DNA from 4 places in the Rhodococcus sp. NPDC056960 genome. Region 2 is predicted to be linked to each of the others. Evidence: riboswitches for the same ligand, from Rfam matches in the RefSeq annotation. Region 2 holds a riboswitch; each other region holds the start of a gene.
The links. Region 2 has a riboswitch for glycine ahead of gcvP (aminomethyl-transferring glycine dehydrogenase). Riboswitches for the same ligand answer to the same signal wherever they lie in the genome.
Positions count from the first base shown of each region.

Region 1 (7,712 bases), on a different contig from region 2:
GTCTCCGCCTTCGCCTCGTCCACCGCGATTCTGGGGGCGACCATTCCGCTCGCGGTTCCGTTCCTGCTCGCGGGTGAGGTCGGCGCGGTGGGAGTCATCGTCGCGCTCGCCATCTCCTCGACCATCGTCGACGTCAGCCCGTTCTCGACCAACGGCGCCCTGGTGCTCGCCAATGCCCAGAACGTCGACCGCGACCGGTTCTACAAGCAGATCCTGAAATACAGCGCGCTCGTCGTCGCCATCGGGCCGCTCGCGGCCTGGGCGATCCTCGTGGTGCCCGGCTGGCTCTGACCGTCGCCGGGTAGGAGTCCGGCACATTCTTCGGCTCTTGACATCGGCCGGGACAGATGTTTCATTTAATTGGCTAGTCCACTAGGTCACTGAACCAACAATCCAGATATCGCGGCTCTCGCCAGGAAGTAACGGTGGTTGCACATGTCCACGAAAACGATGGAGCGAACCGGTCCGCTGCAAGGCGTGGTCGTCGTCGATCTGACCCGCGCACTCGCGGGCCCGCACGCGGCGATGATGCTCGGCGACCTCGGCGCGGAGGTCATCAAGGTGGAGACCCCGCACGGCGGCGACGACACCCGCGGCTGGGGACCCCCCTTCGTGGACCCGGCCGACGGCGAGCGGGAATCGACGTACTTCCTGTCCGCGAACCGGAACAAGAAGTCGATCACCCTCGACCTCAAGGCCGACGACGGACGTGGCACCCTCGAGTCCCTGGTCCGGCGCGCGGACGTCCTCATGGAGAACTTTCGCACCGGTGTCCTCGACCGCCTGGGATTCACCACCGAGCGCCTCGCGGAACTGAACCCCCGCCTGGTGATCCTGTCCATCAGCGGTTTCGGTCACGACGGACCCGAAGGCGGACGCGCCGGCTACGACCAGATCGCCCAGGGCGAGGCCGGGCTGATGTCGCTGACCGGACCGAATCCCGACGACGTCCAGCGCGTCGGCGTCCCCATCGCGGATCTGCTGGCCGGCATGTACGGGGCGTTCGGCGTCGTCGCCGCCCTGCAGGAACGCGAACGCACCGGACGGGGCCGCGTGGTGCGCACGTCGTTGCTGGCCAGCGTCGTCGGCGTGCACGCCTTCCAAGGGACGAAGTGGACCGTCGCCGGCGAGGTCGGCGAGGCGCAGGGCAACCACCATCCGTCCATCTCCCCGTACGGCCTCTTCCGCACCGCCGACGGCGCCGTGCAGATCTCGGTCGGCAGCGAGGGGCTGTGGAAGCGGTTTTGCGCCGGCTTCCATCTCGACCCCGACGCCCCCGGCATGGCCACCAACCCCGAACGCGTCGAAAACCACAAGCAGGTCCTGGAACTGGTCGAGGACGCGTTCGGCGCATACACCAGCGACGAACTTCTCATCGAACTCGACCGCATCGGGGTTCCTGCCGGGCGGGTCCGGACGATCTCCGAGGTCTACGAATGGGAGCAGACCAAGTCGCAGGGATTGCTCGTCGACGTCGACCACCGCACGCTCGGCACCATCACCCTGCCCGGCCCGCCGCTGCGGTTCTTCGACTCGGACGGCACCGAGGTCACCGAGACTCGGCACACCGCTCCGCCCGTCCTCGGCGCGGACACCGACACCGTGATGTCGTGGCTGAAGGAATGCAGCTGATGGCACGCCTGACTGCACCCGAACTGCTCGACCTCGTCGCCGACACCGGAACCTGGGAGTCGTGGGACACCGCCCCCATCCCCGTCGCGGCGGATTCCGAGTACGCCGACGAACTGCTGCGCGCACAGCAGAAGACCGGCCTGGACGAGGCGGTTCTGACCGGGACGGCCACCATCCGCGGCCGTCGCACCGCAATCCTGATCTGTGAGTTCGGCTTTCTCGGCGGTTCCATCGGGGTGGCCGCGGGCGAGCGTCTGGTCGCCGCGATACGCCGCGCCACCCGTGAGGGCCTCCCACTCCTCGCCCTCCCCACGTCGGGCGGGACGAGGATGCAGGAAGGGACCACCGCGTTCCTGCAGATGGTCAAGATCACGGCGGCGGTGATCCGGCACAAGGAAGCGCACCTGCCCTACCTCGTTTATCTCCGGAATCCCACGACCGGCGGCGTATTCGCGTCCTGGGGGTCGCTGGGCCACGTCACGATCGCGGAGCCCGGAGCGCTCGTCGGATTCCTCGGACCGCGGGTGTTCGAGGCGCTGTACGACTCGCCGTTCCCGGCCGATGTCCAGACCGCCGAGAACCTGCATGCGCACGGACTCATCGACGCGGTGCGGCCGCCGGACCAGCTCGCCGAGATCGTCGACCGGGCGCTGCGCATCATCACCTCCGGTCGCGGTGGCCGGCCGTCGCTCGCCGATGTGCCCGTGCGCGAGACCTTGCCGGACGTCCCCGCGTGGGAGTCGGTGGTCGCCTCGCGCCGCGAGGACCGGCCCGGAGTGCGCGACGTCATGTTCCACTCCGCCTCGGATGTTCTTCCGCTCAACGGAACCGGGCAGGGGGAGAACGACCCGGGTCTGATCCTCGCCCTCGTCCGGTTCGGTGACATGCCCTGCGTCCTGCTCGGTCAGGACCGTCGCGGGCAGACCACGCGGTCGCCGCTCGGCCCGGCCGCCCTGCGGGAAGCACGCCGGGGAATGCGGCTGGCGGCGGAATTGAACCTGCCACTGGTGACGGTCATCGACACCGCGGGAGCGGCGTTGTCGAAGGAGGCCGAGGAAGGCGGGCTCGCCGGCGAGATCGCACGCTGCATCGCCGACATGGTCTCCCTCAACGTTCCCACGATCTCCCTGCTGCTCGGGCAGGGCACCGGCGGCGGCGCACTCGCGTTGATCCCGGCCGACCGGGTACTCGCGGCCCGGCACGGCTGGCTCTCACCCCTGCCGCCCGAAGGGGCGAGCGCGATTCTGCACCACGACATCGCGCACGCGCCGGAGATGGCTGCCCGGCAGGGGATCCGGTCGTCCGATCTCCTCACGAGCGGCATCGTGGACGAGGTGATTCCCGAATATCCCGACGCGGCAGAGGAATCCGCGGCATTCTGTACGCGCGTCGGCGCGGTGCTCCACCGCGAGTTGTCGCTGCTCGACGCGACGGACACCGCCCAGCGACTCTCCGAACGTGCGGAGCGATTCGACCGGATCGGTCTGTTGCAACCCGCACCTGCATGATCACGGTGCCGGGATCCCGATCGGATCCCGGCACCGTGTGCCTACTCGTGGTGCGTCGCGGCGATCTCCGCGCGGAACGCCGCTTCGCGGGCCTGGTGCCCGGGGCGGCGCCGGAGGATCGACCATGCCACGCCGAGGATCGCGAACCACACCGGAGTCACCAGCAACGCATGCAGGGTGTCGTCCTTCTGGGTGAGCGCCCAGATCAGGAAGCCGAAGAAGGCGAGCACGACGTAACACATCACGACGCCGCCGGGCATCCGGAACGTCGATGCCGCGTGCAGATGCGGGCGACGCTTGCGGTACACCACGTAGCTGATCAGAATGATCGACCAGACGAACATGAAGAGCAGCGCGGAGATCGTCGTCACCAGGGTGAACGCGGCGATGATCGAGTTTCCGGCCGCGACCATCGCGACGCCGGCCAGAAGGAAGACACCCGACAGCATCAGGGCATTCGCCGGGACGTGGCGCCGGGTCAGTGTGCCGAACCGCGTCGGGGCGTCACCCTCCTGCGCCAGGCCGTAGACCATCCGCGAGGTGGAGTAGATGCCGGAATTCGCGGACGATGCGGCGGACGTCAGCACCACGAAGTTGATGACGGAGGCGGCGATGCCCAGACCCGCCAGGGTGAACATGGTGACGAACGGACTCTTGTCCGGGAGGATGTCACGCCACGGCGTGACGGAGATGATGACGACGAGTGCCACCACGTAGAACAACATGACGCGCACGGGGATGGAGTTGATCGCGCGGGGAAGATTCTTCTCCGGATCCTTGGCCTCCGCCGCTGTCGTGCCGACGAGTTCGATACCGACGAAGGCGAACGTCGCGATCTGGAACCCGGCAACGAAACCCATCGGGCCGGTGGGGAAGAGACCGCCGTCGTTCCACAGGTTCGAGAAACCGGCGACGGCACCGTCGGGTGACGTGAAGTGGGTGAAGATCATCACGAGTCCGACGACGATCAGGCCGCCGATAGCGAGGATCTTGATCAGGGCGAACCAGAACTCGGTTTCACCGAAAGCCTTGACCGTGGGCAGGTTCAGCGCGATCAACAGTACGACCGCGCCGAGAGCGGGGATCCACAGCGGGAGATCGTGCCACCAGTACGTGACATAGCCGGCGATGGCGATGATGTCGGCGATGCCGGTGACGATCCAGCAGAACCAGTACGTCCATCCAGTGAAGAATCCCGCCCACGGCCCGAGCAGGTCCCCGGCGAAATCGGAGAAGGACTTGTAGCTCAGATTCGAGAGCAGAATCTCGCCCATCGCCCGCATCACGAAGAACAGCATGAAGCCGATGATCATGTAGACGAAGATGACGGACGGGCCGGCGAGTGAAATCGTCTTACCCGAGCCCATGAAGAGACCGGTGCCGATGGCGCCGCCGATGGCGATCAGCTGGATGTGGCGATTGGACAGCTGGCGCGAGAGATGCGCGCCTCCCGAATCGCTGTCCTGTGGAGACGGGCTCGGGTCGGGAGGTGAGGCGACGGAGGCACGGGTCGGATTCGTTCGTTCGGACAAAGGAACTCCGTGTGGTCGTTGACGCGCAAGGCACGCCACGGTGGGTGGGCTGCCTCCCCGCTCTGTCATCGACCTGAGAGTTTCCGCGAGTGACGACCCGCTTGCCCCATCGGTGAGTCGACCCGGAATTGCAGTCGACCGCTTTCCAGAGGTGCCGTGCCGCGGCGGTACAGGTGCCTGAGAGTTTCCCGGGGAGGATTTGCTCCTTCGGCGCCCGCTGATCCAGATGGTGGAGGGCGGAACTCTCCCGCCGCGGCTCAGTGGCTTCTTCCGTTATGTGATCTGCCTCATACCATACCGTGAATAGCGTTCTGCCTCAATAGATGTGCGTCAGCATTCGACGAGATTCACCGACACGTTCACGGCGAGACCCCCGGTGGAGGTCTCCTTGTACTTCGAACTCATGTCGGCGCCGGTGGCCCGCATCGTCTCGATCACCTGATCCAGGCTCACCCGGTGGGTTCCGTCGCCGCGCAGGGCCATCCGGGCGGCGTTGATCGCCTTGCCCGCCGAGATGGCGTTGCGCTCGATGCACGGGATCTGCACCAGACCCCCGATGGGATCACACGTCAGACCCAGACTGTGTTCCATCGCGATCTCCGCCGAGTTCTCCACCTGTTCCGGGCTTCCGCCGAGGATCTCGGCGAGACCGGCGGCGGCCATCGACGCGGCGGACCCCACCTCACCCTGGCAGCCCACCTCGGCCCCGGAGATCGACGCCCGCTCCTTGTACAGGGATCCGACGGCACCGGCCGCAAGCAGGAAGCGCACCGCCGTGTCGTCCGGATCGGACCTTCCGGCGGGGGTGTAGTGCACCGCGTAGTGCAACACCGCCGGGATGATGCCGGCGGCGCCGTTGGTGGGGGCGGTGACGATCCTGCCGCCGGAGGCGTTCTCCTCGTTGACGGCGAGGGCCACCAGGTTCACCCAGTCCTCCGCGAACGCGGGATCACGTTCGGGGTCTTCCACATTCAGCCGCTCGTACCAGCCGCGGGCGCGGCGCCGCACCCGCAGACTGCCGGGCAGGTACCCGTCCCGGCTGATGCCGCGTCGCTGGCACTCGACCATCACGTCGCGAATGTGCAGAAGCCGCGCCCGGATCTCCGACTCGGGTCGGAGAGCCCGTTCGTGTTCGAGCATGACCTCGCTGATCGTGAGACCGTAGTGCTCGGTGAGATCCAGCAATTCGCGCGCCGACCCGAACGACAAGGTGTTCGCGACAGCGCCGACGGACACCTCCGGTTCGTCGTCGGTGACGACGAACCCGCCGCCGATCGAATAGTACGTCTGCGCACGAAGTTCGCGGCCGCCCGCACCGATTGCGGTGAGGGTCATGGCGTTCGGGTGGAAGTCGAGGACGGTCAGCGGATGCAGTACCATCTCGTCTTCCGCGAGCGCGATGTCCACCACGCCGCCGAGACGGATGCGCCTACTCGCCCGCACCGCCTCCAGCCGCGTCTCCATCTCCTCCGTGGCGATGGTCTCCGGTCGGTACCCCTCGAGACCGAGGAGAATCGCGGACATGGTGCCGTGGCCCGCACCGGTGGCCGCGAGCGATCCGTACAGATCGACGCGAACACCGGCGACGTCACCGAGCAGTGCGAGTGTGCCGAGCTCGTCGACGAACGTGCCCGCCGCCCGCATCGGCCCGACCGTGTGCGAACTGGACGGGCCGATGCCGACCGAGAACAGGTCGAACACACTGATGGTCACGAGGTGAGATCCTTCCCGAGCATCGCAGCGAGTACCGCAGCGCAGCGAGGAACGCAGTGAGGAGCGGAGGGACGGATCGCGCCGGGAATCCTGCTCATTACAGCCCCGGGTAGAGGGGGTATTTGTCCGCGAGGACGCGAACCTGGGCGGCCAGTGCGGTCGTGTCCGCGTCGGCGGGGGCGACCAAGGCCTGGGCGATCAGGTCGGCGACCGTCACGAAGTCGTCCCGGCCGAAGCCGCGTGCGGCCAGTGCCGGTGTGCCGATCCGCAGTCCGGACGTCACCATCGGCGGCCGCGGATCGAACGGAACGGCGTTGCGGTTGACGGTGATTCCGATCGCGTCGAGCCGATCCTCGGCCTGCTGCCCGTCGATGTCGGCATCCCGCAGATCGACGAGGACGAGGTGAACGTCCGTGCCGCCGGTGAGGACACTGATTCCGGCTTCCTTGACGTCGGGACGGCTGAGGCGCTCGGCGAGTACCTTGGCCCCGTCGAGGCAGCGTTCCTGACGCTCCGCGAACGCGGGTTCGGCGGCCATCTTGAATGCCGTTGCCTTACCGGCGATCACGTGCTCGAGCGGTCCGCCCTGCTGGCCGGGGAAGACGGCGGAGTTGATCTTCTTCGCGATGGCCGCATCGTTGGTCAGGATGATCCCGCCGCGGGGGCCGCCGAGCGTCTTGTGCGTCGTCGACGTCACGACGTGCGCGTGCGGCACCGGGGACGGGTGGAATCCGGTGGCCACGAGACCGGCGAAGTGGGCCATGTCGACCATCAGGTAGGCGCCGACCTCGTCCGCGATCTCCCGGAACCGGGCGAAGTCCAGCTGGCGCGGGTAGGCCGACCAGCCGGCGATGATCAGCTGCGGACGGTGTTCGCGCGCCGCCTTCGGGACCTCGTCCATGTCGATCAGGTAGTCCTTCTCGGACACCCCGTACGCCGCCACGTTGTAGAGCTTGCCGGAGAAGTTCAGGCGCATGCCGTGGGTGAGGTGGCCGCCGTCGGCGAGGGAGAGTCCGAGGATCGTGTCACCGGGTTTGATCAGCGCGTGCATCACCGACGCGTTCGCGGTGGCGCCGGAATGCGGCTGCACGTTGGCATATTCGGCGGCGAAGAGGGCCTTGACGCGGTCGATGGCGAGCTGCTCGATCGAGTCGACGTGCTCGCACCCGCCGTAGTAGCGGCGTCCGGGGTACCCCTCGGCGTACTTGTTGGTCAGCACGGAGCCCTGCGCCTGCATGACCGCGAGCGGTGCGTGGTTCTCCGACGCGATCATCTCGAGGCCGGTGCGCTGCCGCTCGAGTTCCTTGCCGATCAGTGCGGCCACATC
Region 1 covers NZ_JBHURF010000020.1:158,750-166,461, reverse strand. Annotated here, with positions in the region: gene ACFTWF_RS29410 (SLC13 family permease) at 1-291, shown strand, start outside; gene ACFTWF_RS29405 (CaiB/BaiF CoA transferase family protein) at 436-1,632, shown strand; gene ACFTWF_RS29400 (carboxyl transferase domain-containing protein) at 1,632-3,140, shown strand; gene cycA (D-serine/D-alanine/glycine transporter) at 3,182-4,672, opposite strand; glycine riboswitch at 4,828-4,932, opposite strand; gene ACFTWF_RS29390 (L-serine ammonia-lyase) at 5,003-6,385, opposite strand; gene glyA (serine hydroxymethyltransferase) at 6,483-7,712, opposite strand, start outside.
Region 1: it holds a riboswitch for glycine, as region 2 does, so the genes downstream of both, cycA (D-serine/D-alanine/glycine transporter) here and gcvP (aminomethyl-transferring glycine dehydrogenase) in region 2, are expected to answer to the same signal.

Region 2 (7,712 bases):
TCGGGAACACCGACCTCTACACGACCCGTGGGGTGGGCGCGTGGGGTCCACCCGTGCGGGTGGGCGCCCCGCCGGAGATCACGATCCTCGAATTGGTGCGCGAGGACTGACCTCGGCGGTGCCCGCCCCGCCGGAGCGGGACGGGCCGCCTTGCGTCAGGCGCCTTCGAACGCGGAGATCGGCGGGCAGGAGCACACGAGGTTACGGTCGCCGTGTGCGCCGTCGATGCGCCGCACCGCAGGCCACACCTTCGGCCGGGCCTTGCCGCGGGGGAACACGGCCGTCTCCCGGGTGTAGGGGTGGTTCCACTCCGCGGCCAGGCAGCCGGCCGTGTGCGGAGCGCCGCGCAGCGGGTTGTCGTCCACCGGCCACTCCCCCGCGCCCACGCGATCGATCTCGGCGCGGATCGCGATCATCGCCTCGCAGAACGCGTCGATCTCTTCCAGGTTCTCGCTCTCGGTGGGCTCCACCATCAGCGTGCCCGCCACCGGGAAGCTCATGGTCGGTGCGTGGAAACCGTAGTCGGCGAGGCGCTTTGCGACGTCGTCCACGGTCACACCGGTGTCCTTGGTGATCTGCCGGAGGTCGAGGATGCACTCGTGGGCCACCATTCCGCCCTCGCCGGTGTAGAGGACGGGGAAGTACTCGTCGAGGCGGCGCGCGATGTAGTTGGCCGAGGCGATGGCGGTCAGGCTCGCGCGGCGCAGTCCGACGGCGCCCATCATCCGGATGTACGCCCACGTGATGGGAAGGATCGACGCGCTGCCGTAGGGGGCCGCGGAGATCGGTCCGGCGCTGCCGAGTTCGGGGGCGAACGGATGCCCGGGCAGGAACGGCGTGAGGTGGGACCGCACACCGATGGGACCGACACCGGGGCCGCCGCCGCCGTGCGGGATGCAGAACGTCTTGTGCAGATTGAGGTGGCTCACGTCGCCGCCGAACCGGCCGGGACGGGCCAGCCCCACGAGGGCGTTGAGGTTCGCTCCGTCGACATACACCTGGCCGCCGGCGTCGTGGACGGCGGCGCAGATGTCGGCGATCTCGTGCTCGTACACACCGTGCGTCGAGGGGTAGGTGATCATGATCGCCGCGAGACGCTCCGCGTGGTCGGCGATCTTTGCCCGTAGATCGTCCAGATCGACGTCACCGTTCGGGCGGCAGGCGACGACCTCGACGCGCATCCCGGCCATGACCGCGGACGCGGCATTCGTGCCGTGGGCGCTCGACGGGATGAGGCAGGTGTCGCGGTGGTCGTCGCCGCGGCTGAGGTGGTAGTTGCGGATCGCGAGCAGTCCCGCGTACTCGCCCTGGCTTCCGGCGTTCGGCTGCAGACTCACCGCGTCGTACCCGGTGACGGCCACGAGCCAGTTCTCGAGGTCCTTGATGATGCGGAGGATGCCCGGAGTGTCCCCGGTCGGCGCGAACGGGTGCAGTCCTGCGAACGCGGGCCAGGTGATCGCTTCCATCTCGGCCGTGGCGTTGAGTTTCATCGTGCACGAGCCGAGCGGGATCATGCTGCGGTCGAGCGCAATGTCCTTGTCGGACAACGCCCGCAGGTAGCGCAGCATGGCCGTCTCGGTCCGGTAACGCGTGAATGCCTCGTGCTGGAGGTAGTCGGATCCGCGGAGCTGCGCGTCCGGCACCGCCGTGCCCGTGGCCGCGACCACGGCGCCTTCGCCGCCGAACGCCGCCAGCACGTGGGCGACGTTCTCCGCGGTGGTGGCCTCGTCGCACGCGACGGCGACGTGATCGGCGTCGACGAGCCGCAGGTTGATGCCGGCGTCCTTCGCCTTCACCACGACATCCGACGCGCGGCCGTCGACCCGCACGAGAATCGTGTCGAAGAAGTGCTCGTGGACGACGATGGCCCCGGTCTTGCGGAGTGCGGCAGCCAGGGAGTGTGCCGTATTCGCGACGCGCAGCGCGATCGCCTTCAGCCCCTCGGCGCCGTGGTAGCTGGCGTACATGGCCGCGAGAATCGCCAGCAGCACCTGGGCGGTACAGATGTTCGACGTGGCCTTCTCACGACGGATGTGCTGCTCGCGGGTCTGCAGCGCCAGCCGGTAGGCCTTGTCGCCGTCCGCGTCGACGGAGACGCCCACCAGACGGCCGGGGAGTTGCCGCGCGTGCTTGGTGTGCACGGCGAGGTAGCCGGCGTGCGGGCCGCCGAAGCCCATCGGGACACCGAATCGCTGGGTGGTGCCGAAGCAGGCGTCCGCACCGATCTCGCCGGGCGGGGTGAGGAGGGTGAGCGACAGCAGGTCGGCACCGACGGCGACCAGCGCGCCGCGCTCGTGGGCGGCGGCGATCACGTCGGTGTAGTCGACGATGCGGCCGGACGCCCCTGGCATCTGTCCGAGGACCCCGAAGAAGTCGCCGTCCGGCAGTCCGGCAGACAGGTCGGTGACGACGATCTCGATGCCCAGCGGCTCGGCGCGGGTCTCGACGACGGCGAGGGTCTGCGGGAACAGGTCCGCGTCGACCACAAATCGCGGCGACTTGCTCTTGCTCGCGCGGCGCAGCAACGTCATCGCCTCGGCGGCGGCGGTGGCCTCGTCGAGCATCGACGAATTGGCGACCTCCATGCCGGTCAGGTCGGCGACCATCGTCTGGAAGTTGAGGAGGGCCTCGAGGCGGCCCTGACTGATCTCGGGCTGGTACGGCGTGTAGGCGGTGTACCAGGCCGGGTCCTCGATGATGTTCCTGATCAGGACCGGCGGGGTGAGGGTGTCGTAGTAGCCGAGACCGATCATCGACGTCGCCACGGTGTTCTGGGCGGCGAGCGCGGACAGTTCGGCGAGCGCTTCGTGCTCGGAGACTGGGGTGGGCAGGGCGTCGAGACCGTCGGCGATGCCACCGGTGACACCGTCCAGGATGACGGCGGGGACGGCCTTCGCGGCGAGATCGTCGAGCGAATCGGCTCCGACCAGTTCGAGAATGTGCGCGAGTTCCGCAGCGTTCGGGCCGACATGACGATCGGCGAATGTACGGCTTCCAGCGTCGATCACGACAACTCCCAAGCAGTTCGGAGGATCAGGACACGCCCCGCGTCAGCGGAACGTCCCTCCCCCTCTGTCGCCTGCTCTCGTCGAGCGCCTGAGAGATTCGGTACCGTCGTTCGCGTGCGACGACGGCCCTTTCCCCGTGGGCGGGTGGGTGCTCCCACCGCTTTCCAGAGACGTCGGAGCCCGCACGGTCCTGTCTGCCTGAGAGATTGACGGGGAGGTGTTGCTCCTTCGGCGCCCGAACTCCCGCACACACTGTTTCTGTGCATGCAGTGCCCGGAACTCTCCCGCACGGCGTCGACGCACCGCCAGTCTATGTCACCGCTGGCGATGGCGGCGCAGGCAGCGCCGCGCCCGGACGGATGTGACCTACCCCGTCTTGCGGCTCGCGCGGTTCTTGCGCCGCGACGCGAGTTCGTCCTCCGGGCTCTGCTCACTCGCGCCGCCGTCGGCCCGCTCGGCCGGGAAATCGGCGATGGTGCCGGTCAGTTCGCGCATCGCACCGCTGACCGCGATGCCGAACACACCCTGCCCGCCCTGCAGCAGATCGACGACCTCTTCGGCGGACGTGCACTCGTAGACGGTGGTCCCGTCCGAGAAGAGTGTGATCTTCGCCAAGTCCCGTACTCCGCGCTTCCGGAGGTGGTCGACGGCCACGCGAATGTTCTGCAAGGATATTCCGGTGTCGAGCAGACGCTTGACGATCTTGAGAACGAGGATGTCTTTGAACGAGTACAGCCGCTGGCTTCCCGAACCCGCTGCGCCGCGAATGGACGGCACCACGAGGGATGTGCGCGCCCAGTAATCGAGCTGGCGGTACGTGATTCCCGCGATCTGGCAGGCGATGGGGACGCGGTATCCGACGAGGTCGTCGGGCACGGAATCGTCGGGGAAGAGGCCCGGCTGGATCTCTTCGGAGCTGAACTCGGGCTCGGCAACGACGTCGCCGGGCGCAAGATTCAGCGCATTCTCCTGCGGCCGATCTCCCACTGACTACTCCCTCTCGCATGTTGCACTGAACCCGACGATCAGTGCGCCTGTGACGCGCGTCGCCAGTGTCCGCGGCGAACCGCAGCACATCGCGCGGCGTGAACGCCACCAGTGACATCGAGCAAGTCCGTACCCTGAACCTACTCAGCGTACGCCCGATGCAATCTGCAGGGCAGAAAATCACTGCACTGAACGCTATGACTCCGAGGAGACCGGGTCAACGCAACGCGCCGGAAGAACCTCAACGGATACTGCGCGCCGAGGCTCGTCCGCAGGGTGGAAGCTAGCCGTCAGTGGCCTTGAAATCGTCCGGCGACACGGACTCGAGGAATTCTTTGAATTTCTCGACCTCGTCTTCGCGCTCGTCCGGCATGACCAGACCGGCCTCGGTGAGGACCGCCTCCTCCGCGAAGATCGGCACGCCGATCCGCAGTGCGATGGCGATGGAATCGGACGGCCGGGCAGAGACCCGGGTGTTCTGGTCGAACACGAGGTCGGCGTAGAACGTACCCTCGCGGAGGTCGACGATGCGAACCTCCTTCAGGGTGCGTCCGAAGGCTTCGATCAGGTTCTTGATCAGGTCGTGGGTCAGCGGGCGCGCCGGCTCGACCCCCTGCTGTTCGAGCGCGATCGCGGTGGCCTCGGTCTGACCGATCCAGATGGGGAGGTACCGCTCGCCGTCGGTTTCACGCAACAGCAGAACAGGCTGACTCTGAGGCTGTTCGACACGAACTCCGATCACGTGCATTTCGCTCATCGCGTCTGCCTCCACCCTGCAATGGTCCGTCCGCGGCACACAATGCCGTACCAGGATTCTATTCGATTCGTGTCTGCTCTTCGACCGTACAGCCGTTCGAGCGCAGCGTCGTTGGGAAGTGTTCTCGGTGGGTGAACTCACTCACCGATCGAGCGCACCCCGGACTGCGGACTTCACCAGGCACGTGTGCAACGTGAGGGACAACGCGGCGAGTTCGCGCACCATCTCCTCGGCGCGATCCCGCGCACCGGCGTCGCGGCCCTTGGCCACCGGGCCGGCGATCTGCGCGACCAACCCGGCCTCACGGTCGGCCGCCAGTTTGAACGCACGCAGATGCCGCACCTCGAGCCCGAACTCGGACATGGCCCTCGCGGTGCGCGCCAGTGTCACTGCATCCTCGTCGAAGAACCCCGCCGGTCCGGGAACGACCAGTCCCCCACGGGTCAGTTCGCCGAGGAACTTCTCGTCGATCCCGGCCCGCGCGATCAGATCGTCGCGGCTGATCCGCACCTCGCGGTCGGTGCGGAACTCCTCGGGCGACACCTCACCGGGCGCCACGGTGAGCGTGCGCGGCCGGCGCGGCGACGAATCGCCGGCGCCGACCGTGGCCACACCTCTGTCGATGGCCTCGAGCTGCTCCTTGATGACCTTCAGCGGCAGATACTGATCGCGCTGCGCGGTAAGGACGTAGCGCAGTCGTTCACAGTCGGCGATCGAGAAACGCCGATACCCCGAGGGAGTGCGCTGCGGGCTGATGAGACCCTCGGCTTCGAGGAATCGGATCTTCGAGATCGTCACATCAGGAAAATCGGGGCGCAGTCGATCCAGCACCGAGCCGATCGACATCCCCGACTGCGCCTGCTGCTGCCGCACTGCGGTCATTGGCTACCCGCACCAGCTGACGTCTCACCGATCTGCGAACCACCGGCCGTGGTGCGGGGGCCGGTCAGGAAGACCAGTCGGAACTTCCCGATCTGGACCTCGTCACCGTTGGCCAGCACAGCCGAATCGACCGGCTCCCGGTTGACGTAGGTGCCGTTGAGGCTGCCGACGTCGACAACCTGGAACTCGTCGTCCTCCTGGCGGAACTCCGCATGACGACGGCTGACCGTCACGTCGTCGAGGAAGATGTCGCTGTCCGGGTGCCGTCCCGCCGACGTCGTCGGCTGGTCGAGCAGGAAGCGCGACCCGGCGTTCGGGCCACGCTTGACGACGAGCAGAGCAGAGCCCGCGGGCAGTCCTTCCACACCCGACACCGGGGCCTCCGGAGCCTGTGTTGCCGAGGAGCTGTCGAGCTCATTGAGAAAGTCCGCGCGGAAGACCGACGTGGTTTCCGCCGGCGACTCCCCATAGACCGCGTCGTTGCCGTTCTCGCTCACCGTTTCTCCTCCTAGTTCGATCATCCAGCAATATTCGCTGGACTACGCAATGCCACTCGGTACTACATAATTCGGTTCCCGTGCACATTAACTTCTGTGCAAACTCCCACGATCACATTCAAACTACGGACCTGCGCCCCGACACGGCACATGCGTTCACTTCGACCGTACCCTGCGCACGCCGGTGCGTGTAGTGAGACAGGCCGCCAGCACATTACGAACCGGTATTCCGACAGCGGATTTCTCCGGCAACCCGGTTTTCCGGGCTGTCGGCGCGGTCCACCGCCGTCCGATTACCGATTCGCGGGCTCCCGGGAAATCAGCCCGCCGCGATCTCGCCGTAGCCGGCGGCGTCCAGCATCTCGCCGAGGGCCGCGTCAAGGGTCGCCTCGTCGTCGACGGCGAGTTCCACCAGCCACCCCTGCCCGTAGGGCGCGGAGTTCACCAGTTCCGGGTTGCCGTCCAGATCAGCGTTGGCGGCAACAACTTTCGCCGTCAGCGGCGCGTAGATGTCGGAGACGCTCTTGGTCGATTCCACCTCGCCGAACGACTCGCCCGCCGTCACGTCCTCGTCGACTGCCGGAAGCTGGACGAAGACGACGTCGCCGAGTTGGGACTGCGCGAAATCGGTGATGCCGACGCGTACCGTCGTGGGCCCGGTCCGCTCGACCCACTCGTGTTCGGCGGTGTACCGACGATCGGCGGGGATTTCGAGCTCACTCACAGTGGCTTCCTTTCGATGGCATTCCGCGGGCGGATGCGAAGATCAATTTCCGGGCTGAGCGTATTGGCGAGGTTTCGCCTCTCGCAAGGCGGAGATCGTGACCTGCTGTGATTGTTCGATCGTCAGCTGGCCGCCGCTGCGCGCGACCGTGTCGACGACCCCTCCGGGAATGTTCAGGGCCGCCGCCAGAGTGGGCGGATCACCGATCGCGACCACGCCGTACGGTGCGCCGATCTTCCGGCCGTCCACCGACACACCGCCGGGCGAACCCGACACCCAGGAGTCGACACCGATCCGGATGGGTGCGCCGTCCGCGCCCTGGATCTGGACGGCCTCGGCACCTGCGGCGCGCAATTCCTGCACGAGGTCGAGCAGCACCTCGGAGCCGACCCCCTTGCTGGGATCGGTGATGCGCAGCGTCACGCCGGGACCGGTGGCCGGTGCGCTTCCGACCTGGATCGACAGGGCCGACAGGCGTGCCTGCGCCTCGTCGAGCGCGGCCCCGGAACTCCCACTCTGTTGCAACGTTGCCAAGGTCTGTTCCAGCCCCGCGATCTCCTGGCGTAAGGCCGCCTCGCGTTGATTCAGGGTGTCCAGGACCACCAGCAGATCCGCGGGACTCGCCGAGTCGAGGGTGTCGCCGGATCCAGTGTTCTTCACCTGCGTCACGATGGCGATCCCCAGTCCACCGAGCAGGAGCGCGGCCAGGAGCGCGAAGACGACGTGCGAGCGCCGCGACGTCGCCGGTTCGTGCCCGTGCAGTTCGTGCTTGCCTTCGTGCCCGCTCATGTCCCGCTCACGCCCCGAACAGGCGCCGCCGGAGCGCCGCCGCGTTGCCGAAGATTCGGATGCCCAGC
Region 2 covers NZ_JBHURF010000046.1:3,046-10,757, forward strand. Annotated here, with positions in the region: gene ACFTWF_RS41815 (metallophosphoesterase) at 1-110, shown strand, start outside; gene gcvP (aminomethyl-transferring glycine dehydrogenase) at 156-3,008, opposite strand; glycine riboswitch at 3,184-3,305, opposite strand; gene ACFTWF_RS41825 (MerR family transcriptional regulator) at 3,375-3,995, opposite strand; gene ACFTWF_RS41830 (bifunctional nuclease family protein) at 4,279-4,752, opposite strand; gene ACFTWF_RS41835 (MerR family transcriptional regulator) at 4,894-5,634, opposite strand; gene garA (glycogen accumulation regulator GarA) at 5,631-6,131, opposite strand; gene gcvH (glycine cleavage system protein GcvH) at 6,451-6,855, opposite strand; gene ACFTWF_RS41850 (DUF881 domain-containing protein) at 6,898-7,644, opposite strand; gene ACFTWF_RS41855 (small basic family protein) at 7,652-7,712, opposite strand, start outside.

Region 3 (7,712 bases), on a different contig from region 2:
CGTTGGTTCCGTGCGCGGACTGCGGAATCAGGCAGACGGTGCGGTCGGTGTCACCGTTGGCGGTGTGATAGCCGTGGATGGCGAGCAGGCCCGCGAACTCCCCCTGGGAGCCGGCGTTCGGCTGCAGCGAAACCCGGTCGTAGCCGGTGATCTCACTCAGCCACCGTTCGAGGTCATCGGTGAGCTCGCGATAGCCCTCGGTTTGGTCGGCCGGCGCGAAGGGGTGGATACCGGCGAACTCCGGCCAGCTGATCGGCTCCATCTCCACCGCGGAGTTGAGCTTCATGGTGCACGAGCCGAGCGGAATCATCGTCCGGTCCAGGGCGAGGTCCTTGTCGGACAACTTGCGCAGGAATCGCTGCATCGCCGCTTCCGAGCGGTAGCGCCGGAACACCTCGTGCTGGAGGAACGCCGAGGTCCGGGCCAGTGTCGGCGGAAGGTAGGAGGTGTTGACGGGAGCCAGGGCCGCACCGAAGGCCGCCAGGACCCGCTCGACGATCTCGCCGGTGGTGTGCTCGTCGCAGGACACCCCGACGTGGTCGGCGTCGATGTAGCGCAGGTTGATGCCGTCCGCGTTGGCGGCGCGGACGATGACACCGGCCCGGTGCGGGACGTGGGCGACGACGGTATCGAAGAAGTTCGAGTGCAGGGTCTCGATGTCCGCGGCGTGCAGTCCCGCGGTCAGGTGCGCGGCGTGCGAGTGCACCCGCCGGGCAATCGCGCGCAGTCCCTCGGCGCCGTGATAGGCGGCGTACATCGCGGCCACGTTCGCCAGCAGAGCCTGGGCGGTGCAGATGTTGCTGGTCGCCTTGTCGCGGCGGATGTGCTGCTCGCGCGTCTGCAGCGCCAGCCGGTATGCCGGTGTGCCGTCGGCGTCCTTGGACACTCCGACCAACCGGCCCGGCAGCATGCGTTCGAGACCGGTGCGGACGGAGACGAATCCGGCGTGCGGGCCGCCGAAGAACAGCGGAACACCGAACCGTTGGGCCGACCCGACGGCGATGTCCGCCCCCTGCTCACCGGGGGAGGTGACCAGGGTCAGCGCGAGCAGGTCGGTGGCCACCGTGGTCAGGGCGCCCCGCCGGTGCGCCTCGGCGATCGACTCGCTCAGATCCCGCACCCCGCCGGTGACCGACGGATTCTGGTAGACGACGCCGAAGAAGTCACCGTCGGGCAGGCCGCGGTCGAGGTCGGTCACGACCAGCTCGATGCCGACGGCGTCGGCTCGGCCGCGCAGAACGGACAGCGTCTGCGGGAAGCAGCCGGCGTCGACGAGGACTCGGTTCGAGGCGGTCTTGTCGGCGCGGCGCATCAGCAGGACGGCCTCGGCGACGGCGGTGGCCTCGTCGAGGAGCGAGGCACCCGCGACCGGGAGGCTGGTCAGCTCTTCGATGACGGTCTGGAAGGTCAGCAGTGCCTCGAGTCGGCCCTGGGAGATTTCCGGCTGGTACGGGGTGTACGAGGTGTACCAGCCCGGCGCCTCGAGGATGTTGCGACGCAGAACGGCGGGAGTGATGGTGTCGTAATAGCCGAGGCCGATCATCTGCACCCGCGGCCGGTTCTTGCCGGCGATCGTCCGTAGGTCGGCCAGCACCTCCTGTTCCGCGCGGGCGGCAGGCAGGTTCAGCGGTCGCGCGGTCCGGATCTGGGAAGGGACGGCACGCGAGACGAGGGCGTCGAGGGAGTCGTATCCGAGGACCTCGAGCAGTTGCGCGATCTCGGTCTCGGACGGGCCGATGTGCCGGTCTTGGAACGCGGGTGCGATGTCGGGATGGGACACGGAGGACCTCCAATGGTCGGTTCTGCTCGACTCGACGTCGAGCGCAGAGCGCGGCCCTCCCCGATCTGTCCTGTCACCTGAGAGATTATGCACCCCAACAGCATTGGGTCGCTCTTCACGTTCGGTAAGCGTTCGCGACGCTTTCTCCAGAGTTGCCTCTGCGTATCAGTACTGGGCCTGAGAGATTCCCGGGGAGGAACTTGCTCCTACGGCGGCCCCGCCTCGGCAGGGCATCTCCTGACACGCATCGAACGGCATGTGCAGTTGTTGTGCGCCCCGTCACTGTACCCACAATGTTCGGAGTTCCGCACGCCAATTGGTAACAATCGAGAAAATTGTACGGAATTCCGCTCATTTGAGGCGATCTGTTCTTGTGTTCGCGGGTACGGTGCGGCACTCTGGGGAACGAGCGTCGGGCAACCGCCCACGCTGTTCGGCATTCCGATCACAACCCGAGGAATCGCCATGGCAGTGACCAGCGACGGCCGCAAACGTCTGCGTCTCGAGGTCCGCAACGCTCAGGCGCGCACGACGAACCTGAAGTACGCCCCGGTGACCGGCCTCAGTCTCCAGCGTCCGGATCGAGCGGATTTCCGATCGAAACCCCGAACAAGACATTAGTTCGTTCGGAATGCCGATCAAAAATTGCCAAACACTCTTGATTTGTTCGGCAGACACGTCTAACGTTCTTCTCATGACAAGCGCAAGGCGGCCCGGCGCCGCGAGGAGCGAAGCGGCTCCGACCGTCGTGGTCATCGGCACTTTCGACACCAAGGCCGCTGAACTCGGAGCCCTCAGTGATGAGATCGAGCGGCTCGGTGGGATCGCCATCATGCTCGACACATCGGCTCGGACGGCGCAGCGTCCCTCGGACGCGGTGATCGGCACTCGCCGCTTCATCGACCAGGCAACGGTCGCCGCCGCGGCGGGAAGTTCGATCGCCGCGATCAGTGAACTACCGCGCGGTGAGGCCGTCAGTGCCCTGCGGTCGGGAGTCAGTCGCCTCCTGAGCACGATGGTCGCCGAAGTCGAGATCGACGGCGCGGTGTGCATGGGAGGGGCCGGGACGCACATCGCCGGCCCTGCCCTGCAGCACCTGCCCTTCGGCTTTCCCAAACTCATCGTCTCGCCGCTGGCCTCGGGAAACAGGACCTTCGACCCCTACGTCGGAATCAGCGACATCGCCGTTCTGCACTCGGTCGCCGACATCATCGGCATCAACTCGGTGACCAGCGAGATCTACCGATCGGCCGCCGGCTACATCGTCGGTGCCGCGGCCGCCGCCGCGCCCGCCGCGCCGACCGTCAGTGCCGGTCAGCGTCCGACCACCGTGGCGGTGTCGATGAACGGCAACACCACACCCGCTCTCGAGCGGGCCCAGAAACACCTCGAAGACAAAGGCTTCGGCTTCGTCGCCTTCCACGCCAACGGCACCGGTGGCCGGGCACTCGAGAACGCTGTCCAAGCGGGCCAGGTCGATGCGGTCATCGATTTCACGACCACGGAACTGAGCGGCCACCTCATCGGCGGCCTGATGGATCCCGGTCCCCACCGGATGGAGGCGGCCGGCAAGGCCGGACTCCCTCAGGTGCTCGTTCCGGGCTGCGTCGACTTCATCACTTGCGGCAAGCTGGCCGACACCCAACGACAATTTCCGGGACGCACCTACTTCGGGCACAACCCCGAACTCACGCTGGTGCGGCTCACCACATCCGAAATGATGAGGGTAGCAGAGACATTCGCGGCAAAGGCCAACAACAGTGTCGGTCCGACCCGGGTGTACGTCCCCACCGCGGGCTTGTCGGTGCCCAACGCGCCGGGCCAGGTCTTCTGGGACCCGGAAGCCGACCGCGCCTTCACCACGGTGCTCGAATCGCGCCTCGAGCCATCCATCGAACTGACCAAACTCGACGTCCACATCAACGATCCCGCCTTCATCGACCACATACTTGCAGATTTCGTTCCTCTGCTCGACAGCCGTGCCCATCACGCACTGCCCGCCGCCCTGGCGGAGGCATCCATCCCCACCCCCACAGGAGGTAGCTATGCCCATCGGTAAGGATGCCGTCGTTACCTCGTTCGGCCACAACATCTTCCAACACAAGAACCCCACCGCCTGATAGCCGCATACTCAACCATCCGCGAGTGAACACGATCGATCGGAGGCACCGATGAAAGCAGTAGTTCTCGAAGCCGAGTGGGCCCCGCGTGCATCTGCACGCATCTCGGACCGCGACGCAGAACGCCAGTGGGCCCGCATCGCCAGCGATGCGTACCGTAACCCGTCGGTCGACCTCCGGACGATCGCCGACCCCGGCGAACCCGGTCCCACCGAGGTCGTCGTCGAGGTCGGTGCCTGCGGGCTGTGCGGCTCGGACGTGCACATGTTCGAGACCGACGACGAGGGGTACATGCTGCTCCCGTACCACCTCAAGGCCCCGGTCATCACCGGGCACGAGTTCGCAGGCAAGATCGTCGCCGCCGGCAAGGATGTCACCGAACTGCGTGTCGGCGGACTCGTGGCCGTCGAGGAAATCCAGTGGTGCGGCAACTGCCGCGAATGTCGCGGCGGGTACTGGAACCAGTGCCGCAACATCGAAGACCTCGGCTTCACCGTCAACGGCGGCTTCGCCCAGTACGTCAAGGTGGACGCCCGCTTCTGCTGGCCCCTGGACGCAGTCCTCGACCGATACGGCGACGAGGAAACCACCCTCGAGGTCGGCGCCCTGACCGAACCGACCAGCGTCGCGTACGAGGGCATGTTCACCCGGGGCGGTGGCTTCAAGCCCGGTGGTGCGGTGACGGTGTTCGGCGGCGGACCCATCGGGCTGGCCTCTGTCGCACTCGCACAAGCCGCCGGCGCCTCGAAGATCTTCATCGTCGAGCCCATCGCCGAGCGTCGCGAACTCGCCCTCGAGCTCGGAGCGACGCACGCCATCGACCCGATCAACGAGGACGCCGCCGACGCGGTGCTCACCGAAACGCGCGGGAACGGCTCGGCCATGGTCGTCGAGGCCAGCGGAAACACCAAGGCCGTGATGCGCGGCGTCGAAGACACCCTCGGAGTCGGCGGCAAGGTCATCGTCGCCGGCATGGACGCCAACGCGGCACAGATCAACCTCATCAACATCCAGCTCAAGGCCGGCTCCTTCTACGGAACCGTCGGACACTCCGGAACCTGGGACTTCCCGAACGTCATCAACCTGATGGCCGCCGGGCGAATCAACATGGAGCACGCCATCACCCGCCGATTCCCGCTCGCCGGGCTCGTCGACGCCATCGACGAAACCAAGCAGCGCGGCAACGGAAAGATCCTGGTCAAGCCCCAGCTCTGACCACTACCGACACCTGTATCGAACCCTCTAGAAAGGCCCTCTCATGACCGAACTGCACTCACGCCTGATCACCGACCTCGCACCGCCGGACATCCAGAAATACCTCGAGACCGACGACACCATCCTCATCCCGATGGGCGCGGTCGAGATGCACGGCTACCACCTGCCCATCGGCACCGACATCTACAACGCCATGGAGGTCTCCAAGCGGGCAGCCGAGAAGGCCGGCGTGCTCTACGGACCGCCGATCTGGACCGGCTACAGCCCGCACCACCTCCGCGAAGCCGAGAACGGCATGGGCACCATCACCTTCCGTGGAGACACCGTCCGCGGCATCATCTACGACACCGCCCGCTCGCTGATCCACCACGGCTTCAACCGCATCATCTTCGTCAACGGCCACACCTCCAACACCAAGGTCACCGACGAGGTCTTCCGCACCCTGCGGTACGAGACAGGTGCACTGCTCGGCATGTTCAAGCCTTACGGTGAGCGCTACCTCGGCATCATCGAGGACCTGATGGAGAACACCCCCGAGGAGACCGCCGGCTGGCACGCCAGCGAGCAGGAAACGTCGATCATGATGGCGTACAAGCGCGACAACGTGAAGCTCGACCGCGGCCTCGACACCCGCGCCCAGGCTCCCGAATGGCTGCCCGAGTCCTTCAAGAAGGTCGACGCCAGCCCCGACGTCGAGTTCCAGGGCTACGAGTACTTCTACTTCCCGATGGAGCACCAGGAGATGGCCCCGCACGGAGTCATCGGCAACCCCTTCCGGGCGACGGCGGAGAAGGGCGAACAGATCTTCGACCGGTTCTCCCAGCACCTGGCCGACGCGGTCGGTGAGCTCAAGAAGGTCAAGGTCGACATCACCCAGCGTGAGTACATCCTGAAGGCCTGACCCACCCCACCCCTGCACCAGCGGCAGTCCACGGAGATCCCTCGGCCGGTCCGGACTCCCTGGTGTAGGGGCGAGCCCCTCGGGGCTCGGAACCCAGTTTCCGGGTAGGGCGATGTCGTCCTCTCGCCCTACCCGGGTTTCCACCTCCCGCAGTGGCCGAGATTCCGAACAAGTTCACAGAGGACTATCGGTCGCTCCCGACCGTCGGCCGGCGAGCTACCACCTTTGAGTTGTTTACTACCATAAGGATTCGGTCTGCGTAGACGGCGAACGCGATCCAACGGCTGTGTACGCGATGTTCGCCAAACCGAACGCTCCGACGTAGACTGGACTCGGCCCGAAGTAACCTTCGGCACGGTGAGGAAGCCCGGCCGATGCCGCGCAGGGGCGCCCTTCACCGGCGGTCCAGGTGTCAGAAGAGATGGAGAGAAAGATGACGGACGTGACGGATGATCCGGCGGATGTGGGTTCGATCGGTGACAGGCTGCGAGCGCTGCGCACTGAGCACGGCTACTCGATTCGCGCGCTCGCCGAGCGTGCCGAGATCTCATCCTCCGTCATCAGTGAGGTCGAGCGGGGAAAGACCGAACCGTCGATCTCGACCCTCAAGCGTGTTGCCGCCGCGCTCGGAACCAGCATCACGTACTTCTTCACGGCGCCCTCACAAATGAACGGTCACGTGATCCGTGCCAAGGAACGGATCACCATCAGTCCGGCCGGCGACAACGGGCACGAGGCCCGCACCTCGATGAAGGCCCAGGGCGTGCATTTCGAATTGGCCTCGCCCAATGAATCGGAGGTCCTCGAGGCCATCTTCGGTCGGTACGAGGTCGGTGCCAGCACCGGCGACGAGCTGTACAGCCACGAAGGCGAGGAATGGGCGATGGTCCTGAAAGGACGCTTCAAAATCACCCTGGCCGACGAGGTGTACTTCCTCAACCCCGGTGACTCGATCTGGTTCCAGAGCACCACTCCCCACAAAATTGAAAACGTTGCAAACGAAGTAAGCGAATACATCTGGATCGACACGCCGAAATCCTTCTGACCTGACATCAGAAGACCCGCGTGTCCGAAAGCGGAGGAGAAATCAATGGGAAAGCTCGACGGCAAGGTCGCCTTCATCACCGGCGCCGCCCGCGGTCAGGGACGATCGCACGCGGTGAAGCTGGCTCGAGAAGGCGCCAACATCATCGCGGTGGATATCTGCGCCCCCGTGGAGTCCGCTCCCTACGCCATGGCCTCCGCTGACGACCTGCAGGAAACGGTTCGCCTCGTGGAAGCGGCCGGCGGCAAGATCGTCAGCCGGATCGCCGACGTCCGCGACCTGGCGGCACTGTCCGCGGCCGTCGACGAAGGCGTCGAACAGTTCGGGCGCCTCGACATCATCCTCGGCAACGCCGGCGTCTGTACCTACGGCAAGCTCGCCACCATGTCGGAAGAGCAGTTCGACGAAATGATCGAGATCGACCTCACCGGCGTGTGGAAGACCGTCCGGGCGGGCGCCCAGGCCATGATCGACGCCGGTAACGGCGGATCGATCATTCTCACCAGCTCCACTGCCGGCCTGCGCAACCTCAACGAGATCGGACACTACGTCGCCGCCAAGCACGGCGTCACCGGACTCGCGAAGGCACTGGCCAACGAGCTCGCACCGCACAACATCCGCGTCAACTCGCTGCACCCGAGCAACTGCGAA
Region 3 covers NZ_JBHURF010000027.1:77,715-85,426, forward strand. Annotated here, with positions in the region: partial or broken gene gcvP (aminomethyl-transferring glycine dehydrogenase) at 1-1,765, opposite strand, end outside; glycine riboswitch at 1,937-2,030, opposite strand; gene ACFTWF_RS34520 (hypothetical protein) at 2,246-2,401, shown strand; gene ACFTWF_RS34525 (Tm-1-like ATP-binding domain-containing protein) at 2,475-3,839, shown strand; gene iolM (scyllo-inosose 3-dehydrogenase) at 3,952-5,115, shown strand; gene ACFTWF_RS34535 (creatininase family protein) at 5,159-6,016, shown strand; gene ACFTWF_RS34540 (helix-turn-helix domain-containing protein) at 6,450-7,061, shown strand; gene ACFTWF_RS34545 (mycofactocin-coupled SDR family oxidoreductase) at 7,107-7,712, shown strand, end outside.
Region 3: it holds a riboswitch for glycine, as region 2 does, so the genes downstream of both, gcvP (aminomethyl-transferring glycine dehydrogenase) here and gcvP (aminomethyl-transferring glycine dehydrogenase) in region 2, are expected to answer to the same signal.

Region 4 (7,712 bases), on a different contig from region 2:
GGACGAGGGTGTCCCAGTGCCGCAACCGCCAGCCCGCCGAGAGACCGGCCAGGCCGGCGCCGACTACAACTACATCTCGCACTTCGATACTCCTTCGCTGGGGCCGTGTCTCTCGCCGGAAGTGGTGGCGAGTTCGTGGCAAGTTCGTGCTTCGGGGCGCGCATTCCGCCCTGCAGTGGCTCCGTTAGAGCACGCAGTCCGGATGCGTCGCCTTATGGGATAAACAGTGATGCCGGTCATACCCGTGCCATCAGAGTAATATGTGATCACAGATCACACAACCCCCGAGATGTGATCGAAGGCGCAAATCGCGCAGCGGGCCCGAGCGTCTAGCGGGACCCGGCCGCAAGCACACGGCAGGCGACCGCGGCCGATGTCGATGCCCGTGTAGTCTATGACTGATATATCAATACACAAGGAGATCGATATGAGCCCGGCGGCGAGGAGGAGCGTCCCCGTCGAACGCTCCGCTCCACGTCGGGAGCAGCGTTCCCACCGAGCTGTCGACGAGTGCGCCGCCGGCGTCGCGGATGTGCCCTCGACAGCGCTGAGCATCGGGTAGGAAGCCTCCGGCTCGACCACGCCTGCGATCGCGGCGGCCGACCGGGACACGGAAATCAGGGCGCTCCCCCGCGTCGTGCGGGAACACGGTGTTGTTTAGGGCGCGACCCCGAAAGAACAGACGAACGCGACGCCCCCTTCGGCGCTCGCGGGCTGAAATGTGCGCGAGGTCAATCGGTCTGAGCGTTCCCCATCTCGACAGTGGCGCGTTTCACTGGTGAAGATCTTGCCGTCGTATGTGATCACAGATTACATTCTTGTTACCGAAGTGTAAGCGGCAGAGTCACTCACGGTCGCGATGCACACCAGGTCTTCGGTTCCAGTAGTGCGAGTTTCCCGGCGGCGGGCGACAGCGCCCGAAACCCGGTGCAGTCCAGGCGAATCGATACAAGTAACGGGATTCACCGCGAATCCACGAGTACGCAGAGGAGGAGTTGTTGTGGGAGCGACCAAGTCGAGCCGAAGTGCCACCGCGGCGGGGCTGTTGGCGATTGTGTTGTGGAGTTCGATGGTCGGAATGATCCGTCTGGTCACCGATAGCCTGGGAGCGATCGGCGGTGCCGCGATGATCTACTCCTGCTGCGCGGTTCTGTTGTCGGTGACTGTGGGGTGGCCCAAGTTCAAGGACTTCAGCCGGACGTATCTCGTCACAGGTGCGGTGATGTTCGCCGCGTACGAGGTGTGCTTCGCCCTCGCAATCGGACTGGCCGACACCCCGAGGCAGGCAATCGAAGTCGGGATCGTCAACTATCTGTGGCCCAGCCTGACGGTGGTGTTCGCGATCGTGTTCGCGGGACAGAAGGCTTCGCGCCTCATTCTGCCCGGCATCGTGCTGTCCGTGGCCGGCATCGCAGTGGTTCTCGGCGGTGACGCTGGACTGGACATCACCGGCACCCTCGACAACGTGCGCTCGAACCCCCTGAGTTACGCCCTCGCGTTCGCCGGCGCACTGATCTGGGCGGGCTACTGCACCGTCACCAAGATGTTCGCGAACGGGAACAACGGCATCACGCCGTTCTTCACGCTGACGGCCGTGTCGTTCTGGTGCATGTACCTCCTGTCGGACCACGAGCCCATGCACCTGAGCTTCACCGCAATCGCGGCGACGGTGGTGGCGGCGTGCGCGATCGGCTTCGGCTATGCCCTGTGGAATGTCGGAATCCTTCGCGGAAACATGACGTTGCTCGCCGCGGCTTCGTACTTCACGCCCGTACTGTCCGCGGCCTTCTCGTCGCTGATGTTGGCCACGGCACTCGGGCTGACGTTCTGGGTGGGAACCGCTGTGGTGTGCATCGGAGCAATCCTGTGCTGGCTGGCTACCCGCGAACCGAAGGCAGCCGTCGAGGTTCCCGAAGAGACCAGCGCACTCGACGAGCAGATTTTCGACGAGCAGCCGGTCGACGAGCCTCGCCTCGAAGAGTCCGCCGTCGTTCGTTCGCTGCTCGGTACGCGCGTGGAATGCGCGGTCACCATCGTCAGCGATCACCATTCGGCACCTCGAGTGCCGGTCGATGCCCGGTCGGGAAGCTAGCACCCCAGCAGGACCCCCAGGTGAGTGGCAAAGCGTGCGTCAGCACACTTTGCCACTCACCTGCGTTCAGGCGTGGACGTGCAGAGGCTTGCCGGCCACGGCGAGGAGGGCCTCACCGAGTGCCTCGCCCTGGGTGGGGTGGGCGTGCACGAATTTCGCCGCCTGGGCGGCCTCGACCTGGAAGTTGTACAGCAGCTGCGCCTCACCGATCAGCTCACCGACGCGGTCGCCGACCATGTGCACGCCGACCACGACACCGTCCGGCGCCACCACGAGTTTCACCGCTCCCGACGTCTTCAGGATCTGACTCTTGCCGTTCCCGGCGAGGTCGTAGGTGACGGTCTCGACGTCCTCACCGAATTTCTCGCGGGCCGCGCTCACTGTCAGCCCGACGGACGCCACCTCGGGGTGGGAGTAGGTGACCCGCGGGATCCCGGTCTCGTCGATGACGTCCGGACGGAGCCCCGCGATCTCCTCTGCCACGAAGATGCCCTGCTGGAAACCGCGGTGCGCAAGCTGCAACCCGGCGACGATGTCGCCGACCGCATAGACGTTCGGAACCGTGGTGCGCAGTCGGTCGCTGGTCACCACGAATCCCCGATCGAGGACCACTCCGGTCTGCTCGTATCCCATCGAGTCGGTGTTCGGACCGCGCCCGACCGCGACCAGCACGACGTCGGCGTCGAGCACGTCCCCGGAGTCGAGAGTGACGGACACCGAATCGTCGTCCTGCGTCACGTCCGTCACCCGCACGCCTGTCTTCGCGGCGATCTTGCGACGACGGAAAGCACGCTCGAGGTACTTGGAGACCGTCTCGTCCTCGTTCGGCACCAGCCGGGGCATAGCCTCGACGATCGTGACCGACGCACCGAACGACGCCCACACACTGGCGAATTCGACGCCGATGACGCCGCCGCCGAGGATGATCGCCTTCTTCGGGACCGACGGCAGCACCAGCGCCTGGTCACTGGTGACGACCCTGCCGCCGATGGCGATGCCCGGCACCGTCTTCGGCGACGACCCCGTTGCCAGCACCACGGTGGCACCGGTGATCAGCTCGCCGTCGACCTCGACACCGTTGGGCCCGACCAACCGTCCGCGACCGTTGACGACGGTGATGCCGTGCGAGTCGACGAGGCCCTGTAGCCCCTTGTGCAGCCGGGTGACGATCGTGTTCTTGTAGCTCAGCACCTTCTCGAGGTCGACTCCGCCGAACGCGACCTCGACACCGAACTGTGACGCCGTGCGGGCACTGTCGGCGACTTCGGCGGCGTGCAGCAGTGCCTTGGTCGGGATGCACCCCTGATGCAGGCAGGTGCCGCCGAGTTCGTTCTCTTCGATCAGGATGACCGAGCGGCCGAGTTCGGCCGAGCGGATGGCGGCCGCGTAACCGCCGGAACCACCACCGAGGATGACGACGTCTGCAGATCTGGACATGGGCAACTCCTAGCTGGACAGGATGAGGGGTGTAGAGGTCAGTGGGTCGAGGTGGCGGCGACGGCCTCCGCGTGCAGGCGGCCGGCCCGGTACGACGATCGGACGAGCGGACCGGACAGCACACCGAGGAATCCGATCTCGCGGGCGGTCTGGTCGAGCATCGTGAACTCCTCGGGTTTCGCCCACCGCTCCACCGGATGGTGCCGGGCCGACCGCCGCAGATACTGGGTGATCGTGATCAACTGGCACCCGGCCGCGTGCAGATCCCGCAGAGCCTGGATCACCTCGTCCGTCGTCTCCCCCAGCCCGAGGATCAGATTCGACTTGGTGATCAGGCCGGCCTCCCTCGCCCGGGTGATCACGTCGAGGGACCGCTCGTAGGTGAACGCGGGCCGGATACGACGGAACACCCGGGGAACGGTCTCCACGTTGTGCGCCAGCACTTCCGGGCGGGTGTCGAACACCTCGCGGAGCTGTGCCGGGTCCGCGTTGAAGTCGGGAATGAGCAGTTCGACGCCGGTGCCCGGACACAGCGCGTGGATCTGCCGCACCGTCTCGGCGTACAGCCACGCGCCGCCGTCGGGTTGATCGTCGCGGGCGACGCCGGTGACGGTGGCGTAGCGAAGTCCCATCGTCCGGACCGATTCCGCGACACGTCTCGGCTCGCCGCGATCCAGTTCTGCCGGCTTGCCGGTGTCGATCTGACAGAAGTCGCACCGCCGGGTGCACTGGCTCCCGCCGATGAGGAACGTCGCCTCCCGGTCCTCCCAGCATTCGAAGATGTTGGGACATCCCGCTTCCTGACACACCGTGTGCAGATCCTCGCGGTCGACGAGCGCGGCGAGCTTCCGGTATTCGGGTCCGGTGCGCATCTGCACCTTCATCCACGGGGGTTTGCGTTCGACCGGGGTCTGAGCATTGCGGACTTCGAGACGGAGCAGGCGGCGGCCTGCGGGAGCGACGGTCTGCGGTTCGGGGAATGCAGTCATAGAGAAACTCCTACGGCCGGTCGAAACCGGTCGGTATGCGACCCCCCGGCAGCACGGCACGGAGGAAAGTGAGGGGAAGGCGAGCACGCGACGACAACCGTTGCAATTGTGGCTATCTGGGCTCTCGTCGCTCTGCGTGTGCGGTCACGTCCGAGCGAAGATCAGTCGAGGATGCCAAACGACGAGGCGTTTTGGCAAGATCGTCGCCGCCCGGCGACCGTGGAGGAGCCCGGGGAGACAAACCCGCCACGCGTGTGTACTGTTTGGCAAATCACAACTGAAGACGCCGTTGACGCGCAGCGGGAGAACCTCCGCTTTCGGAGGCGCCGTAGGAGCAAGTTCCTCCCCGGGAATCTCTCAGGCCCCAGTACCGCAGCGTAGAGGCAACTCTGGAGAACAGGATCGGCCGTAGGCCGGTACTTACCGAAGGTGAAGAGCACGCCGCAGTTGCGGTGGGCCCAAACTCTCAGGTTTCAGGACAGAGCGGGGAGGTGCCCCTAGTCGACGTCCGGTGCGGTCCGGACTCAACGAAACCGGAGTCACCTCGTGCCAGTCGAAACCCGTCACGCGCGCCACGCCGCGCCGCTCACCAGCGATTTTCCGTCACGTCACATCGGTCCCGACGCGTCCGCCACCGAGCGCATGCTCGGCGCCCTCGGGTACGACACGCTCGATCAGCTCATCGATGCCGCCGTACCCGACCAGATCCGCAGCTCGGAGTCCCTGGACCTGCCCGCGGCGCGGTCCGAGCAGCAGGTTCTCGCCGACCTTCGGACGCTGTCGGAGCGCAACGACACCCGCGTCCAGATGATCGGCCTCGGGTACTCCGACACCATCACCCCCGCGGTACTGCGCCGGAACATGCTCGAGTCGCCCGCCTGGTACACCGCGTACACCCCGTATCAGCCGGAGATCTCCCAGGGCCGGCTGGAGGCGCTGCTGACGTTCCAGACCGTCATCGAAGACCTGACGGCCCTCCCCCTCGCCGGCGCGTCCCTGCTGGACGAGGCCACCGCGGTGATGGAAGCGGTGCTGCTGATGCGCCGCGCGAACAAGGCGAAGTCGTCGACGCCCCGCGTCGTCGTCGACGCCGACTGCCTGCCGCAGACCCTCGCGGTGGTGTGCGGCCGGGCCAAGTCGGTGGGCATCGAGGTCGAGGTGACCGACCTGACCGGCGGACTTCCGGACGGTGACCTGTTCGGCGTCGTGTTCCAGGCACCCGGCGCGAGCGGGCAGGTGCGCGACCTGGCCCCGCTCATCGCCGCCGCCAAGGAGCGCGGGGCGCTCACCACGGTTGCCGCCGACCTGCTGTCGCTGACGCTCCTCACCCCGCCCGGTGAGCAGGGCGCAGACATCGCGGTCGGCTCCGCCCAGCGCTTCGGTGTGCCCCTGTTCTTCGGTGGTCCGCACGCCGGCTACATGGCGGTGCGCGACGGTCTCGAGCGGATGCTCCCCGGCCGGCTGGTCGGGGTGTCCGTCGACGTCGACGGCAACCCCGCGTACCGGCTGGCGCTGCAGACCCGCGAACAGCACATCCGCCGCGACAAGGCGACCAGCAACATCTGTACCGCACAGGCCCTGCTCGCCAACGTCGCCGCGATGTACGCCGCCTACCACGGCCCGGAAGGGCTGCGCGCCACCGCGACCCGGGTGCATTCTCACGCGACCGCCGTCGCGGCCGGTCTGCGCGCGGCCGGACATTCGGTGGTGCACGACAGCTTCTTCGACACCGTGCTGGTGCGCGTTCCGGCCGGGGCGCGCGACGTCGTCGATCGCGCCGACCGGGACGGCATCAACCTGCGACTGGTCGACGCGGACCACGTCGCGATCGCGTGCGACGAGTGCACCACCGACGAGATCGTGGACCGGGTCCTGTCCGCGTTCGGCGCGGGAGCCCAGGCCGGCACGGCGTCGGGGCTGCCGCAGTCGCTGTTGCGGACGTCGACCTACCTGCGGCACAACGTGTTCCACGAGCACCGGTCCGAGACGGCGATGCTCCGCTTCCTCCGCGCGCTGTCGGACAAGGATCTCGCTCTCGACCGCACCATGATCCCGCTCGGCTCCTGCACGATGAAGCTCAACTCCGCCGTGGAGATGGAACCGATCAGCTGGCCCGGTTTCGCGTCCATCCACCCGTATGCTCCGGTCGAGCAGACCAGCGGCTACCTGCAGCTGATCCGCGGGCTCGAGCGGTGGCTGAGCGAGATCACCGGATACGACCGGGTGTCGTTGCAGCCCAACGCCGGATCGCAGGGCGAGCTCGCCGGACTGCTCGCGATCAACGGCTACCACGAGAGCCGCGGCGACCTCGGCCGCGACATCTGCCTCATCCCGCAGTCCGCGCACGGCACCAACGCCGCCTCCGCGGTGCTCGCCGGCATGCGGGTGGTCGTGGTCGCGACGGCGTCGAACGGCAACATCGACCTGGACGACCTGCGCTCGAAGATCACCGCCCACGAGGGCACGATCGCCGCGATCATGCTCACCTACCCGTCCACGCACGGCGTGTACGAGAACGATGTGCGGACGGTGTGCGATCTCGTGCACGAGGCCGGCGGTCAGGTGTACGTCGACGGCGCGAACCTCAACGCCCTCGTCGGGCTGGCCCAGCCCGGCAAGTTCGGCGGCGACGTGTCGCACCTGAACCTGCACAAGACGTTCTGCATTCCGCACGGCGGCGGTGGCCCCGGCGTCGGCCCGGTCGCGGTGCGCAAGCACCTGGCCCCGTTCCTGCCCGGCAACCCGCTCGGCGGCGACCAGCTCGGCACCCCGGTGTCGGCGGCAAACTACGGGTCCGCCGGAATCCTGCCGATCACCTGGGCGTACATCGCGCTGATGGGCCCGGACGGGCTGACCGAGGCCACCAAGACCGCGGTGCTCGCCGCCAACTACGTCGCGAAGTCCCTCGACGCGCACTTCCCCGTCCTGTACACCGGGCCGTCCGGTCTGGTGGCGCACGAGTGCATCCTGGACCTGCGCCCGGTCACGAAGGCGACCGGCGTGACCGCCGAGGACGTCGCAAAGCGGTTGATCGACTATGGTTTTCACGCTCCCACCCTGTCGTTCCCGGTCAACGGCACCCTGATGGTCGAACCGACCGAATCCGAGGATCTGGCCGAACTCGACCGCTTCATCGAGGCGATGATCTCGATCCGCCGGGAAATCGATCTGGTCGGCGAGGGCGTGTGGCCGCT
Region 4 covers NZ_JBHURF010000020.1:149,180-156,891, forward strand. Annotated here, with positions in the region: gene ACFTWF_RS29350 (flavin monoamine oxidase family protein) at 1-82, opposite strand, end outside; gene yddG (aromatic amino acid DMT transporter YddG) at 1,001-2,092, shown strand; gene lpdA (dihydrolipoyl dehydrogenase) at 2,159-3,529, opposite strand; gene lipA (lipoyl synthase) at 3,568-4,518, opposite strand; glycine riboswitch at 4,809-4,901, shown strand; gene gcvP (aminomethyl-transferring glycine dehydrogenase) at 5,065-7,712, shown strand, end outside.
Region 4: it holds a riboswitch for glycine, as region 2 does, so the genes downstream of both, gcvP (aminomethyl-transferring glycine dehydrogenase) here and gcvP (aminomethyl-transferring glycine dehydrogenase) in region 2, are expected to answer to the same signal.